Regions from separate parts of the Motilimonas sp. 1_MG-2023 genome, predicted to be linked through region 1. Evidence: predicted binding sites of a transcription regulator. Region 1 holds the regulator's gene; each other region holds the start of a gene.
What was found. Region 1 encodes LexA, which represses DNA repair genes until DNA is damaged. Its sites were predicted from a motif close to TACTGTATNNNNATACAGTA; they were not measured.

Region 2: the regulator LexA is predicted to act here: its motif matches at 3,007-3,026, upstream of umuD (translesion error-prone DNA polymerase V autoproteolytic subunit).
Region 3: the regulator LexA is predicted to act here: its motif matches at 2,975-2,994, upstream of Q4519_RS07525 (YebG family protein).

What each region holds. Positions count from the first base shown of each region.
Region 1 is NZ_JAUOPX010000005.1:11,369-16,955, reverse strand. Features, by position in the region: gene ctaD (cytochrome c oxidase subunit I) at 1-945, opposite strand, end outside; gene coxB (cytochrome c oxidase subunit II) at 947-2,017, opposite strand; gene lexA (transcriptional repressor LexA) at 2,441-3,064, opposite strand; gene Q4519_RS03650 (glycosyltransferase family A protein) at 3,165-4,205, opposite strand; gene Q4519_RS03645 (diacylglycerol kinase) at 4,330-4,686, opposite strand; gene plsB (glycerol-3-phosphate 1-O-acyltransferase PlsB) at 4,835-5,587, shown strand, end outside.
Region 2 is NZ_JAUOPX010000033.1:7,969-13,555, forward strand. Features, by position in the region: gene Q4519_RS15700 (ABC transporter ATP-binding protein) at 1-1,067, shown strand, start outside; gene Q4519_RS15705 (ABC transporter ATP-binding protein) at 1,071-2,813, shown strand; gene umuD (translesion error-prone DNA polymerase V autoproteolytic subunit) at 3,035-3,439, shown strand; gene Q4519_RS15715 (Y-family DNA polymerase) at 3,445-4,698, shown strand; gene Q4519_RS15720 (LysR family transcriptional regulator) at 4,695-5,564, opposite strand.
Region 3 is NZ_JAUOPX010000010.1:78,541-84,127, reverse strand. Features, by position in the region: gene asnB (asparagine synthase B) at 1-1,210, shown strand, start outside; gene Q4519_RS07535 (hypothetical protein) at 1,332-1,571, shown strand; gene Q4519_RS07530 (diguanylate cyclase) at 1,707-2,645, shown strand; gene Q4519_RS07525 (YebG family protein) at 2,661-2,960, opposite strand; gene Q4519_RS07520 (paraquat-inducible protein A) at 3,085-3,705, shown strand; gene Q4519_RS07515 (paraquat-inducible protein A) at 3,692-4,309, shown strand; gene Q4519_RS07510 (MlaD family protein) at 4,293-5,587, shown strand, end outside.

The sequences.
Region 1 (5,587 bases):
GTGATGGGCCCACACTAAAAAGCTTAATCCCGCGATAGACGCGGTGGCATACACCATAGAAGCGTAACCAAACAAAGGCTTACGTGAAAAAGTAGGGACAATGGCTGAGATGATGCCAAATGACGGCAAAATCATAATGTACACTTCAGGGTGACCAAAAAACCAAAAAATATGCTGAAACATCACCGGATCGCCGCCGCCGGCGGCATCAAAAAAGCTGGTACCAAAATATTTATCTGTCAGCACCATGGTCACCACTCCAGCCAACACAGGCATGACTGCAATCAACAAGAAAGCAGTGATCAACCACGTCCAAACAAATAGCGGTAACTTCATCATAGTCATGCCCGGCGCACGTAAGTTGACTATGGTAACAATGACATTAATGGCCCCCATAATTGAGCTAATCCCCATCAAATGAACCGCAAACACGAATAACGCGGTGCTATCAGGGCTGTATTTGGTCGATAATGGGGCATAAAAAGTCCAACCAAAATTGGGACCGCCACCTTCCATAAATAAGGTCATTAGCATTAAGCTAAAGGCAAAAGGTAAAATCCAAAAACTCCAGTTATTCATTCGTGGCAATGCCATGTCTGGCGCGCCTATCATCACCGGGATCATCCAGTTGGCTAAACCAACGAAAGCTGGCATTACCGCACCAAACACCATAATTAAACCGTGCACTGTGGTCATTTGATTAAAGAAATTTGGCTCAAGCAATTGCAATCCAGGTTGAAATAGCTCAGCACGGATCACCATCGCCATCGCACCGCCAGTCAAAAACATGGCAAAGCTAAACAGCAGATACAAGCTGCCAATGTCTTTATGGTTTGTGGTGTAAACCCAACGTGCTAAAAAACCCTTAGGCTTATGGTCGTGCCCTTCATGAATATGCTCGTCGGCATCTGAAACGAGCGGGTTAGAAGCGGATCCTGTACTCATGTTATAGGTCCTTCTGCTGCATCACCGCTTTTACTTGCGCGGGTTGGATCACGTCGCCGGTATTGTTTCCCCAAGCATTTCGCTCGTAGCCAATCACGGCAGCTAATTCTTTTAACGTTAATTGTTTACCAAACGCTTGCATCGCGGTGCCTGGCTTACCATGCACCACAATGTTGATGTGGCCTAACATGTCTTGGGTAGCAATTTGACTACCTTTAAGGGAGGGAAATACGCCAGCCAAACCTTCACCACTCGCTTGATGGCATGCGGCGCAATGCTTGTTATAAACTTGCTCACCTAGTTGCATCATTTCATCCATGTCCATACTCATGGCCAACATGGCTTGCTCTTCGGCTTTGGCTGCTACAGCTTTTTGTTCTTGCTCAGCTAACCAAACTTCAAACTCTTCAACGGGTTTCGCGATCACCACAATAGGCATAAACCCATGATCTTTTCCGCACAACTCAGCACATTGACCGCGATAAATGCCGGGCTCATTAATCCGAGTCCACGCTTCATTAATAAAGCCGGGATTAGCGTCTTTTTTCACGGCAAAGGCAGGCACCCACCAAGAATGAATCACATCTTCTGAAGTCACCAAAAAGCGCACCTTTTGGCCAACAGGCAAAACCAATGGATAGTCCACTTCAAGTAGGTAGTTTTCGCGCTTTTGTTTTTGGTTATGAATTTGATCTTGGCGGCTGGCCAGTAAACTATAGTATTCAACATCGTGGCCAAAATATTTATAGTGCCACTTCCACTGTGAGCCCGTCACTTGAATGGTTAAATCCGCATCACTGGGGTCTTCCATCGCAATTAAGGTTTTCGTGGCAGGGATCGCCATACCAATCAGGATCGCAAAAGGGATGGCGGTCCAAATAATTTCGACTTTGGTATTCTCATGAAATTGCGCCGCTTGCGCGCCTTTATCTTTACGGTGATTAAAGATAGCCCAAAACATTGCAGCAAAAACCACTAGGCCAATCACACAGCAGATAATAAAAATAGTCATGTGCAAGTCGTAAACTTGCTGACTGATATCGGTCACGCCTTCAGTTAAGTTAAACGGCATTGATTTGGCTAACAATGAGTTTGAAAAGCTCACTATTAAAACCAAGCAACAACATTTACAAACTGAGCGGATGAACAATAGAATTTTAAACATTGAACGATCTAGCTGGCTCACATGACCTCTCCTCTGTCACCGCCAACGGTCGAGGCCAACAAAGTTGGCCTCTTCCCCAAGTAGGTAAAGCTAAGCTCCCCGCTACGTTCACCTAAGACAAGTAAAGCAGCTTTTAACCATTTGTAAAATTTATGTTAATTTTTTGTGGTAAGAATTAAGCGCGTAGCAGTAAAATGAGAGTCGTCCAATGTTGGCAAGAAAAATTTATTGTAAAGGGGGCTAATCAGAAAAAAGCAAACAGGCGAAGAAGTAAAAAATGACCGCCTTGAATAAGGCGGCTTGAATTCGGGTTAACTAGGTAACAACAGGTTACATCCAATCTGCGTTGCGAATAACGCCAACTGCGATACCTTCAACATCGAAATGCTCACTGGCTAAATCAACCTTAATGGTATTGAACTCTTCATTTTCGGGGTGTAGCAGCACTTGTCGTCCATCACGCTGAAAACGTTTTACTGTTACTTCATCTTCAACCCGAGCCACGATCACTTGGCCGTTGTGCACATCTTTGGTTTTATGCACTGCAAGTAAATCACCGTCCATAATCCCAATGTCTTTCATACTCATACCACTAACGCGTAACAAGAAATCAGCACTGGGGTGAAATAAGTTCGGATCCACTTTGTAATTACACTCAACATGCTCTTGCGCCAATATGGGCTCACCTGCAGCAACTCGGCCAATAAGGGGTAGCCCTTCATCTTCATTGGCAGCAGGCTCTGCTTCTACCAAACGAATACCACGAGAGGTTCCAGGCATCATTTCAATCACGCCTTTTTTGGCCAAGGCCTTCAAATGCTCTTCAGCTGAGTTAGCACTTTTAAAGCCTAACTGTTTGGCTATTTCCGCTCGCGTTGGCGGCAGCCCAGTATCGGCAATGTTATCTTTAATTAATTCCAGAATTTCTGCTTGGCGCGGTGTTAATGGTTTCATGATTACAGCCTGTTTTTATATACAGTTAACTGTGAGTATATACAGTTAAATCAAAGCGGGCAAGCCTACCTTGTAATTCGGTGCTGAGCTCTTTTAGCGACTAACCATAAAACCTGGCTTTGTTACGGCGTTTAGGCGACCAAAAAATAGTTAAGGCAAATTTAAACACCTTTAGCTGTGGTACCAATTGAGCACTTAACAGTAAATAGTTAAATGCTGCACTTTTGTCTCCATGCTGCTTTAGAGCATCCCAAGCTGCATTAAAATAGACTTGGGCTAATGCTGACTTAGCTTGTTTTCTGACATCTTTGAGGCTCGACAACTTGCAACAAATCCCATAAAAACGCTTCTTAAGCATTAAATTGGCTTCAAGTTGTTGATGATTAGACTGCCCACTCGAAAAATACCGCTGGCCTTCACACCGCGCGAGATAAGACCGAGCCCGATGGAACCCAAGTTTTACTAAACAGCTAGCGTACAAAGCAAATTCACAATCATTAAGCTCATCTAACAAACGAGCTTCGCGCGCACAGTCAATCGTATCGCGACCATCATAAGCTGCTTGGTGCGCTAAGTTTCGAACATGGTTGACCTCTAACCACAGTTGTTTTTTAGCTAACGGATGCTGTAATGCGGAAGGGGCTAATTGTAACAATGCAGAGCAAGCATTTGTTAAATAATCTAGTTCAGGAGCCAGCTCCATTGGCTGTGCTAGCGCCATAAAACGTTCAAGTGCCACCCCTTGATTACGATTGAAGTAGTCACCACGCTCACCAAAACCTGTTACGTTCAGATACAACAAATCCAGTTTATGCGCTCTTAGGGCCGCCATTGCTATATCGAGTGAACCAGCAGCTAAACGATCATCATCATCTAATTGGTAAATGTACTGCCCTGATGCCAATTCACAGCCTTTTTGACGCACGCGATAAATACCAATACTGGTTTCATTGCGATGAACTTTCACCTGCGAGCCAAGGCGCTGTTGTAATGCCACCTCATTTACTGCGGGCTCTGAAGCATCATCAATAACTAGAATTTCACTTGGCGATGCGTAGCTACCAATAGCACTTTCGACAGCCTGAGGTAACAATTGGGGCCGATTATGAGTGGGGATAACAATGGTAAGCGAAGGTGGCATGACGAGACTCCGAAGCAATAAAGTACTCGTCAAGTGTAGTCAAAGCAGGCTGGCAATAGGTCAGACCTGGAGCTTTAAAAATGAATTAATGAAAAGCCATTGTTAAATCAACAACATACAATAATTAAAACAGTAAAATATCAGCCCATACATATACTGTAAGCGTTAACGCCACAAACACCGCTGCGGAGCCTAAGTCTTTAGCACGTCCCGCTAGCTCGTGCTTTTCTAAACCAACGCGGTCAACCACAGCTTCAACCGCTGAGTTTAACAATTCCACAATGATCACCAGCAGCAAACAAGCAATCATTAAAATACGCTCTACTTGTTCAACATCCAACCAACAAGCAAGGGGAATAAATATCACTGCTAACAACAACTCTTGGCGAAATGCCGCCTCATGTTTAAAAGCATGCTGAAAACCCTGAAGAGAATAAATACCTGCCATAAAAATTCGCTTTAACCCGGTATTTTTTTCCATTTTTATGTCCTTTTTTTCATAAATTGCCGCTACTTTTAGTGTATTTTAGCGCCATCTAACTCGCGTAGCTTGGCCATAAGATATGACAAGCAAGCGACAGGTGCTAACAATTTATCTATTAATCAGCAATTAAGGCTAAGGGCATTCGATGAATTTTTTACAACGCTTTTTTCTAAAGCACCTGGTTGCCAGTAAAACCGTGCCTAGCTGCCCGCAAACTGACTTGCAAATAGATGTAGATAAACCCATTGTTTACGCATTGAAAACCCTCTCTTCCAGTGACTTGCTGACACTGCAGCGAACTTGCCAAAAGCTCAATTTGCCCGACCCTCTAACACCGTTAGCCATCAACCAACAAAACATTAACCGTTATGTTTGCTTAAATAAACCCAAGCGCTTGTTCTCTAAAACGCCGCGCAAAGCTTATGAAGACCAATTCAAAATCTTACTCGACCTACATCAAAACAACGATGATATTGACGTACAACTAGTGCCCGTCACTCTGTTTTGGGGCCGCGCACCTGGCTATGAAGGCCACAAACCTTGGTTTTCTATTTTACGTGCTAGCTCACCAAATTGGATAAATAAGGCCTTCACTATTTTGTTTCGTGGTCGTGATAGCTTAATCCGTTTTAGCAAGCCTCTTTCATTACAGCGTTTATACCGCGACTATGGCGATGATCCCAACTTGGCCACTAAGCTAGAAAAAATAGCTTACACCCATTTTACAAGGCAGAAGCTGGCAGCCAAGGGGCCTAAATTGCCACAACGAAACAAAATGCGCCAAGATTTACTCGCCTCCGATGTGATCCATCAAGCCATCGTCAAAGCGAGCCAAGAGCAAAATATCTCTCTTGCTGAAGCCGAAAAGAAAGCCACCCGCTACCTTGATGAAATAGCA
Region 2 (5,587 bases), on a different contig from region 1:
AGTTAACCCAAGCTAATATTGAACAAGCCCGCGTTGAAGCTAAATACGAGCCGACAACGGCCATGGTCGCTGCGGGAAGTTTCTTTCTTACCCTAAGTGTCGGCAGCCTTTTAGTGGCGCAGCAGCAGATTACCTTGGGTGAGCTACTTGCCTTCAATCTTTATTTGGGCTATTTAATATGGCCAATGAATGCCTTTGGCTTTTTGTTTAGTACCTTAACCATGGCCAGTGTATCAATGAAGCGTATCGAGCAAGTGCTTAACGACGATCAGTTAGGTTATGCCCACCAAGCGCCAACGGTGCCCACTAAACAGACAACCTTGATAAAATTAGATGTTGATTACTTTTCTCATCATAATCATCAAGTTGCCAATGAAGATTCTTTTGATGAACCCGACCAAGCTGCGCTTTTATTTAAAGACGTGCACTTTTCTGCGCGGCGTGGCCAAATTCAAGCAATTGTTGGCCCTGTTGCGTGCGGCAAGTCCAGTTTGCTACGCTTGCTGTTAGGCTCAAGCACGATTGAATCCGTGCAGCGTTCATTGCACCCAGATACCAATATTGCTTACGTGCCACAAGATTGCGCCTTGTTTACAGGAACTATTCGGGAAAACATTGCTCTTGGTGACCCCGACGCCAGCCTTAAACGAATCAAGTTTGCTGCTAATTTAGCTTGCCTAAGTAAAGATATCGACACTTTTCCGTTAGGTTATGATACGCAAGTAGGCGAGAATGGCAGTCAATTATCAGGGGGACAAAAGCAACGGCTCGCCATTGCTAGAGCATTACTGACTCAAGCAGACATTTTACTGTTAGACGACAGCTTATCAGCCCTCGATAACGCCACCTGTAGCCAACTTCTGTTCAATCTTAAATGCTGGATGGCGGGCACCAAGACTGTCATTTTAGCATCTAGCCGGTTTGACTTACTCAGTCAGGCTGACAGGGTGTTATTATTGCGCCCAGAGCGCCAACCCTTATATCTACCCCATTCAGAATTACTCACTCGAGATAGCTGGTATCGGCAACAATATCAACATGGTCGTTCGACTGAAGGGAGTCATTAATCCATGAACGCATCGATTATTTTGCGCTTATTAAAATATGGTTTAAATCACAAAGCGACCTTATTTCGTGCTTCTTTATTGTTACTGCTAGCGACGGGCTTAGACATGCTGGCACCTTGGCTAACCATGATTTATATTGACCAATTTGTCGCCGTTGATGATTACGAAATAAGCGCACTAGTCGGCATCGCGGTTATCTATATTGGCGTGATTATTGGCGCCAATGTGCTGTCTTATTTTCAATCCCTAAGTTATTTTGATTTATCGGCAAGTGTTATTAGTGAGCTGCGCCAAGCCAGTTTTCAGCACTGCTTAAAGTTACCCATGGCTTATTTTCATCAGCACAGTCATGGCGAAACCATTAATCGAATGACGCAAGATGTTGAAGCCGTGCGTCACCTATTCAAAAACATTATCGGGCGTACCATAAGAGATATTGTGACCATCAGTGCCGTTATTATTTCTATGCTGCTACTAAATATGCAACTGGCCTTAGTGTGTATTGCTTTTATTCCCGTGTTTATCGCCGTATTTGTTGCCTATCGCCACTTTTCATTACCATTACATCGAAAAATTAAACAGCAGTCAGCGAAAATAAATGGTTTTCTAAATGAGAGCTTACAGCAGGTTCTACTGTTACAGGTATTCAACGCGCAGCCTCGTTTTATTAAGCGTTTGAATGATAAAGCCCAGACAAATATTACACTGAGCCTACGTAATGTCACATTAGAAGCTTTATTACTCCGGCCTATGTTAGAGCTACTGGCTATTTTAATGATGGCTGCGCTTATTTTAAGTTTAGGGGCAATGCCAACTAACCTACTGGCTTTTGGCTTACTCTTCGCCTTTTTTGCTTATTTGGCTCGTTTCTTTGAGCCCATTATTAATTTAATGCAAAGCCAAGGTGAGCTACTGCAATCAGTTGCGGCCGCCGAGCGGGTATTTGAGTTACTTGACTATGAAATGGAATCACCTGGCGGCTCAATACTCTTAAACCATTGCCCAACTATCCGCTTTCATCAGGTAAATTTTGCATATGAGCAAGGTGAATCGGTGTTATCCAATCTTGATTTAACTATCGAACCAGGTGAATTTGTGGCCCTAGTAGGGCCAACAGGTAGCGGAAAAAGTACCATAGCACAGCTACTTAAAGGCTACTACCAAGTAAACAGTGGCCAGATCCAGTTGGACCAATACATCATTACCCAGTACCAAACCAACAGTTTACGTAAAGCCATAACCTTAGTCGATCAAAAGCCTTTTATTATGCAAGGGAGTGTTAGGCAAAATTTGTTATTGGATTTGGTCAATACCGACGACTCTCAGATCCATCATGTTTTAGCACAAGTTGAATTAGCCGCCTGGTTAGCCAGTTTACCTCACGGCTTAGATACCGTTATTGACAATAATTCGCCCCTGCTCACCCTCGGACAAAAACAGCTACTGTGTTTTGCCCGCGCTCTGTTACAAAATAGCTCTGTTATTATTCTCGATGAAGCCAGCGCAAGTTTAGATCCAGCGTCTGAACAAGCCATTGGTCGTGTTATTCAGCAACTGCGCGGCAAAGTTAGCCTCCTGGTAATCGCCCATAAATTAAGTAACATAAAAATGGCTGATAAAATCGTCGTGTTACAACAAGGAGTATTACTTCAACAAGGCAAACATGCCGATTTAGTACGCCAAGGCGGTGCATATCACCAGTTGTTAGCGTGTAATGATAGCCAACCGAACAACATTGTTGCTTAACGCTTTTAACTTAAATTGTAAATATAACATAAGGTTAGATTTATTCTTTTGATTTGAGCACATTATCGAAGTGTGCTATAGGCGTTCTTAACAAATGGCATGATGGCATAAATAACAACTGTTTCTTGGTAATTCTTAGTAAATAACTCATGGCTCATCATGATTGTGCCGCTAGCCTATCACTGCTAGAATTACCTGTATATATATACAGGTAATTTAGTATGAAGATCATTCCTATCAAAGCAGCTTGTGGCATTACTGGTTTTGAGTCACCTGCTGCCACTTATACTGAGCAAGGGTTAACACTTGATGAATTGTTAATTGAACATCCCAGTGCTACTTTTATTGGCCGTGCGTGTGGCGATAGCATGCGTAATGTCGGCATCATGGACAATGACATATTAATTGTTGACCGAGCTTATCGCTATGCGCATTTAGATGTAGTGGTGGCTAATTACAATGGTAATTTTGTTTGTAAAATCATAGATATAAAAAATAAACGATTGATCTCTGGCAATGAGAGTGAAGCAGATATTATGATTCACGAACACGATGAATTTGCGATTGAAGGGGTGGTCACCCGCTCTATCCGGTTACATAAACCCAGTCATTTATTACTGGAATAATGGTCATGTTTGCCTTAGTCGACATTAACGGCTTCTATGCCTACGCCGAAGCCGTATTTGATTTATCATTACGCCATCGTCCCGTCATTGTATTAACCAATAACGACGGTTGTGTATGTGCCATGAATCGACAAGCCAAGGCTCTGAACATTCCCCGCTTTGCGCCCTACTTTAAAGTAAAACAGCAATGTGAACGCCACGGTGTTGCTGTTCGCTCTAGCAACTATGAGTTATATGCAGATTTATCTAATAAGTTCAGTAACCTACTAACCCAATTTTGTAGCCATATGCATGTTTATTCGATCGATGAAGTATTCCTGAATTTATCTGGCATGACAAAGCTTTGGCCTGATTTAACCTTGTTGGGTCATGCTATTCGCCGCTGCATTTGGACCCAACTGCGCTTACCGGTTTGTGTCGGTATTGCCAACACCCTCACTCTGGCCAAAGCAGCTAACCATGCGGCAAAGAAAATACCGGAATATCAAGGTGTATGTACCATACATAGTGTTAAGCAACGCCAAGCTATTTTAACGCAAATGTCCCCGCAAGATGTTTGGGGAGTAGGCCGACGCATAGCCAAACGCTTGCCGTTACTAGCCGTGAACAATGCCTTTGAGCTAGCGCAAATGCCCCCCCATTTTGCCCGCGCCCATTTTAATATTGACATGGTGAACACCGTTCGTGAACTTAATGGCGACGCTGTTAAAACATGGGATAAAGTCAGAGCGGATAAACAGCAAATATTCTCAACACGAAGTTTTGGCGAGCGGGTAACAGATGCCCAGTCATTAAATCAAGCCTTAGTACAACATGGCGCCATTGCCGCCAAAAAGGCGCGCGAGCAAGGTAGTTTATGTCACACTATGATGGCCTTTGCAGCCTCATCACCGTTTGATGACAAACCAAGAGCATTTAAACACTTTCACCATTTTCATGTCGCCACCAATGACACCGCTGTGATTGCCAACGCCTTAACCGATAACTTACACAAATTATTCCAACCAGGCGTTCCCTACTACCGTGTTGGCGTCGGGTTACTTGAACTCGCAAATGAGCAACATCAACAGCTTGATATGTTCAGTGGCAGTAAAAACAACCCCGCTCTGATGCAATGCATCGACACCATCAATGCGCGTTTTGGTCAATGTATCACCGTCGCAGGTGAAGGAATAACTAAACCTTGGTCAATGAAACGTAATTTTTTATCGCCCCAATACACCACACGATGGCAGCATATTCCTAAAATTCGCTGTTAAGCCAAATGCTCAAGTAAAGCGGTTACTTTCTTTGTTAAATAATCCCGGTGCGGATAGATCGCATAAATCCCCAATAAAGGCGATTGATACTGGGGTAAAACAACTGTCAGAGTGTCACTTTCTAAAAAAGGAGCAGCTGCAAAATCAGGAAGCAAAGCGATTCCAATGCCAGATGCAGCAGCCATTGCCGCTGCCGCGGCGCTATTGACTTCAAGCTGAGCATTAACTCGAACTTGCTCTGTATGACCATTAATTAGCAACGCCCACTTACTGCCCTCGCGGCGATTAGTGTCTACAACACAAGGTAAATCAGCCAGCTGCGAGAGCTTTTCAATCGGGTCATGGCGATCAATGAACGCCGGGCTAGCCACGAGCATTTGCTGACACAACCCTATTTTACGTGCAATCAAGTTCGAGTCGTCTAACTGACCAATCCGAAATGCCAAATCAAAACCGGCGGCAATGAGGTCAACATAATGATCATTAAGCACGAGTTCAATTTTCAGCTTGGGATGCAACTTCATAAAAGAAGGCAACGTTGCCATTAGTGTGGTTTCAGCAAAAGTATGAGGAGCACTAATGCGTAAGCGCCCTGTTAATGAATCATTCCCGGTCGGGTTAAGCTGAAATAAACTATCCACTTGCTCGATAATAACCAAAGCATGCTTGTAAACATGGGAGCCCTGTTCAGTGATATGAATTGCCCGAGTGGTGCGATTGAACAAGCGAATATTAAGTAATACTTCAAGTTGAGCAACCTGCTTACTCACAATAGATTTAGTTTTCCCTAAATGCCGCGCAGCCGCAGTAAAGCTCCCCAACTCCACCACAGCAATAAATGTACGAAACAGTCCTAGTTGATTCACTTCATTGTCTCTTTTTAGTAAAC
Region 3 (5,587 bases), on a different contig from region 1:
CGGTAACTTTTACGTTGCCTCTGAAATGAAAGCGTTAACGCCAGTTTGTGCAAAAGTGCAAGAATTTCCACCAGGACACTACCTTGATAGCGAAGATGGTAAACTGACACGTTATTATCAACGTGATTGGATGACCTATGAAGGGGTTAAGGACAATGGTGGTAGCGCTGCAGAAATTGGCCAAGCATTAGAAGAATCGGTAAAACGTCAGCTAATGTGTGATGTTCCTTACGGCGTACTGTTATCAGGCGGTTTAGATTCATCTGTGATCTCTGCAATCACTCAACGCTTTGCTAAACAGCGAGTTGAAGATGATGATAAGTCTGCTGCTTGGTGGCCACAACTGCACTCTTTCTCTGTCGGTCTTGAAGGCTCACCCGATCTTGCAGCCGCGCAAAAAGTGGCGGATTCGATTGGTACTATTCACCACCCTATCATCTTTACGGTACAAAACGGTATCGATGCGCTACGTGAAGTGATCTACCACTTAGAAACCTATGATGTAACGACAATACGTGCATCCACTCCAATGTACTTGATGGCACGTAAGATCAAAGCCATGGGGATTAAAATGGTGTTGTCAGGTGAAGGGGCTGATGAAATTTTTGGCGGCTACTTGTATTTCCATAAGGCGCCAAACGCACAAGAATTTCACGAAGAGCTTAACCGTAAACTCGATAAGCTGCATATGTTCGACTGCCTACGTGCCAACAAATCCATGGCAGCATGGGGAATTGAAGCGCGCGTACCTTTCTTAGATAAAGAGTTCATGGATGTGGCAATGCGCACCAACCCAGAGCTTAAAATGATCAAAGATGGCCGTATCGAGAAAAACATTCTACGCGAAGCCTTTGATGGCAAGCTATTAGATGAAGTATTATGGCGTCAAAAAGAACAGTTCTCTGACGGTGTTGGCTACAACTGGATTGACAGCTTAAAAGAGTTCATTGCCACTCAAGTAACCGATCAACAATTAGCCAGTGCGGAATTTAGATTCCCAATCAATACGCCAGATACTAAAGAAGCTTACTACTATCGCAGTATCTTTGAAGAGCACTTCCCCCTTGAGTCTGCAGCACAATGTGTGCCTCATGGTAAGTCGGTTGCTTGTTCTACACCAGAAGCACTGCTTTGGGATGAGTCATTTCAAAATAATGCTGATCCTTCTGGTCGTGCGGCTGGCGTACACAATGACGCTTACAAAAAATAATCTTGTAGCTCATCACTATTGTTAATGATTAAAAAAGAGCCTACGGCTCTTTTTTTGTTTAGACTTTCCGCTAATAGCTAAGCATAAGATACTAAATTAACATGTATAAAAAGGAGATTTTATGTGGACTGAAATATTAACAATAGCTGAGCCTGTTGCGCTTTTATTTGGTGTAGTACTTGTGTTAATTGGCTACATTACTTACAGCCGAAGAAAATCTGATTACTTCGCCCCTGTTAAAATATTTTTTAATCAAGTCGATGATCTCACTATCGCTGAATACAAATTCATTCGCTCAGGGGTTGTTTTTCTACTACTGGCGGTTATTTTTCGCTTTATTAGCCTTACTTTTTTCCCTTAGTCAGCTTCAGTTCAAAGGACGAGTGCGAGCAAGCTCTCACTCCTAGATATTCATAAGTCACTAGTTCATATTACATTCACCTATTGTACTACTTTTGCATACAATTAATTTATCTCAAGTCTTACGATAGCATTTATGAAAATACTGCTGATTGATGATTCTAAAATTGAACAAATGGTTATTGGCTCCTTTTTAGATCACGCCTTGCATAAATTAATAATCGTCTCTTCTGGCGAGGAAGGCGTGGCAGCATTCTTATCAGAACAACCTGATTTGATTTTGCTTGATGTCATGATGCCGGGCATTGATGGCTACGAAGTAGCAAAACAGATCCGTGCTTCTGAAGAGCCTTGGGTACCGATTATTTTTCTTAGCGGTAAAACGAGTCCAGAAGATTTAATGGAAGGAATTAACGCGGGAGGTGACGACTATTTAACTAAACCTGTTGATCCTTTAGTGCTGAGTGCGAAACTGCAAGCAATGGAGCGCATTGCCAAAATGCGCATGCAATTAATTAATACAACGACTCAATTAGAACAAGCCAATATTGAATTAAAAAAAATGAGTTTAAGTGATGGCTTAACCGGGATAGCTAATCGCCGTTATCTCGATCATGCTCTCCCCCTTGAGCTTGCACGCGCTTTTCGTGATAAGGTAGCCGTGAGTGTTTTACTGATTGATGTCGATCATTTTAAAAAGTTTAACGACTATTACGGCCACCTTGAAGGAGATGATTGCTTAAAAAAGATTGCTCAAACACTGACTCAGGCATGCAAACGTAGTACTGACTCAGTCAGTCGCTATGGCGGAGAGGAGTTTTGCATTATCTTACCGAGTACGAATCAAAAAGGCGCAATAGAAGTCGCTAAGCGCATTAATCAATTAATACGAGACCTAGCAATCCCTCACATGAGTATAGGTCCAGAGAGCTTGGTATCTGTCAGCGTAGGCATATTCAGCTATTTAGCTGAGACACCAATTGACTGTAACGACTTTTTATCCTACGCCGATCAAGCTCTATATCAAGCAAAAACAGCAGGAAGAGCGCAACATGCCATCTACCAAAGTAACTAAACTTAATAGGGAAAACTATGCGGCAGGATCGTCAGCAAGTTGCAATTTTTTAGCGGATGTCGCTTTAGGTTTTTTTTCGCTAACAGCCTTACCACCTTTGAGCACATTCATTACATCGTTTTTATTCGCGGCTAAAAAGAGACCTAATTCTTCAAGCTGAGTATCATCAAGCGCAATCGGCCCAGTGGCGAGAAAACTTGACAACTGATCAGCAGTATCAAGCATTTTATCGTAGGCATCCGCTTCTTTTTTGCTCGTAAAGGTCATCTTTTCTTCACCATTTCGTTCAACTATATACTTAATGACAACGGCCACAGGTTTTCTCCATTAACTGTTTTTTTATACAGTATCATTATCTCTATTTATCGCCAAGCATTTAATTCGTTTTGTGCTCACAGTTTCGATATACTTTATCTAAAATGAAATGATTTTGATGGTAATGAATAAGTATAATGAAACCTTAATCGCTTGCGAGCATTGTGATTTATTACAGGTTAAGCAACCGTTACAGCTAGGTCAAATCGCCACCTGCCCACGCTGTGGTAGTCGTTTATATTTTAACTCCATCTGCTCGCCTATGAGCATGCTAGCATTAACTTTAACAGCGTTAATTTTGCTATTGCCTGCCAATCTATATCCACTTTTATCGATGACTATGATAGGCAGTACAGAAACAGCTAGCCTACTACAAGCTACACTTAAAATATTTCATGAGGGCAACTACTTCGTCGCGTTATTAATTTTTATTTGTTCGACTATCGCTCCTTTTTTAATGTTGTTATCTCTTTGCTGTGCGAGTTTCATTATTAGTTTTAACATCCAAACTCAGTGGTTAAAAAAACTATTAAAATGGACAGATTTTTTGACGCACTGGTCAATGCTAGAAGTGTACTTAGTTTCTTTCCTTGTCGCGCTAATTAAACTTGTTGATCTCGCAGATATAGAGTTAGGGGTTGGATTAGTGTGTTTTAGTCTGCTAATGATCATTAACAGCCTAATCTTGTCTTTTTTTGATGCTAGCAGTTACTGGCAAAAGGTACCTATAGATGCAATCAGCTAAAGACGCAGGGTTAGTACGTTGCGGGGAATGTGCACTAGTTTGCTCTTTTCAAGAAAATAGCCAATGTCCAAGATGTAATGCAACGCTAACCATGCGACAAACAAATAGTTTGCAAAAAACATGGGCATATTTAATCACAGCTTGTATTTTTATTTTTCCGGCTAATTTCATGCCTATCACGATATTGATTAGCCAAGGCAATGAAACCCCTGACACCATTATGTCTGGTGTTATCGCACTGATTAACAGTGGCAGCGCAGGTATTGCCATTATTGTTTTTGTCGCATCTATTGTTGTCCCTATAGCTAAAATTCTCGGCATGGGGTTTATTTTGCTTTCTTTGCAATTGCAGTTAAGCATGAGCCACAAAATGCGTTTTATTATGTTTAAGTTTATTGATTGGGTCGGCCGCTGGTCTATGCTAGACCTCTTTGTTATTTCAATCATGGTCGCGGTTATCGACAAAGGACAGTTGTTAGTTATTGTGCCAGGCCCAGGCGCAACAGCCTTTGCATCAGTGGTCGTATTAACCTTGTTAGCGGCAAAAAGTTTTGATACGCGTTTAATGTGGGATTTGGAAAAAGATAATGACTGGACAAATTGAGCCGACAGCCCCCGTAGTGAGTAATAAACGAAACCTTTCAGCAATTTGGTTTTTACCCATCTTGGCTTTAGTGCTCGGTGGTTGGTTATTATTTCAGCATATGTCTAATGCCGCTTCTGAGATCCGTATTCACTTTGAAAATGCCAATGGTATTTTAGTTGGCAAAACACGAATTAAGTATCAAGGTGTCGATATAGGTAAAGTAACCGATATCAAACTAGACGAGGATGTTTCCGGTGTTTATGTGATTGCAGAAATCGAGCACCAAGCCGCTCATATGCTTAAATCAGATACCAAGTTTTGGCTCGTGTCTGCTAAAGCATCGTTAAGTGGTATCTCGGGGTTAGATACCTTGTTTACCGGCAGTTATATTAACATGCGCCCTGGCGTTGGTGAGCCATCCGATAGTTTTATTGCCGCTGATGAACAACCATTGAGCCAACCAGAACGAGGTTTAACGGTTAAACTGTTGGCACAAGATATGGGGAGTGTCTCTATTGGCTCTCCGGTTTACTATAAAAAAATTCAGGTCGGCGAAGTTTATAATTTCCGTTTAGTACGCGATGCACAAGAAGTTGAAATACAACTTAATATTGATGTCAAATACGCCGACTTAGTCAAGCAAAACTCTCGCTTCTGGAATGTCAGTGGCATCAATGCAGACTTCTCGTTGTCGGGAATAAAGGTCCATACTGAGAGTTTAGCCTCTATTATTTCTGGCGCTATCGCATTTGACTCCCCTATCGAGGGAAATAAAGCACCTTCTAATTTCTTATTCAAATTTTATGACGATATCGAGGCAGCAGGACGTGGTGCAAAAATCCAACTCAAATTAACGTCCATTGATGGTATCAATGTCGGTACGCCTATTGTTTATAAGGGTTTTAAGGCTGGTAAAATCACTCAAATAGAGTTGGATGAAGAGCAAGGGTTATTTGTTGCCAATGCCGTAATTGAACCTATGTTTAGAGAGCAACTTAGTGAAAATACACGGTTTTGGCTCGAAAAAGCAAAACTCACTATGGCCGGAGTAGAAAACTTAAGTAACTTAATCAAAGGGGATTTTATTGCCTTTGAGCCTGCAAATGGTAACCCGATGCGGACTTTTGTTGTGTCTGATAATAAAAACGTTTCTGACACGGCGATGCGCGTTGAACTGTTTGCCGATGATGCCAGTGGCATAGAGCCAGGTGATGCTGTTTATTATCGACGCGTTTCTGTTGGTCAAATACAAAACATTACACTCAATGAAAAAGCAGATGGCGTGACTATCACACT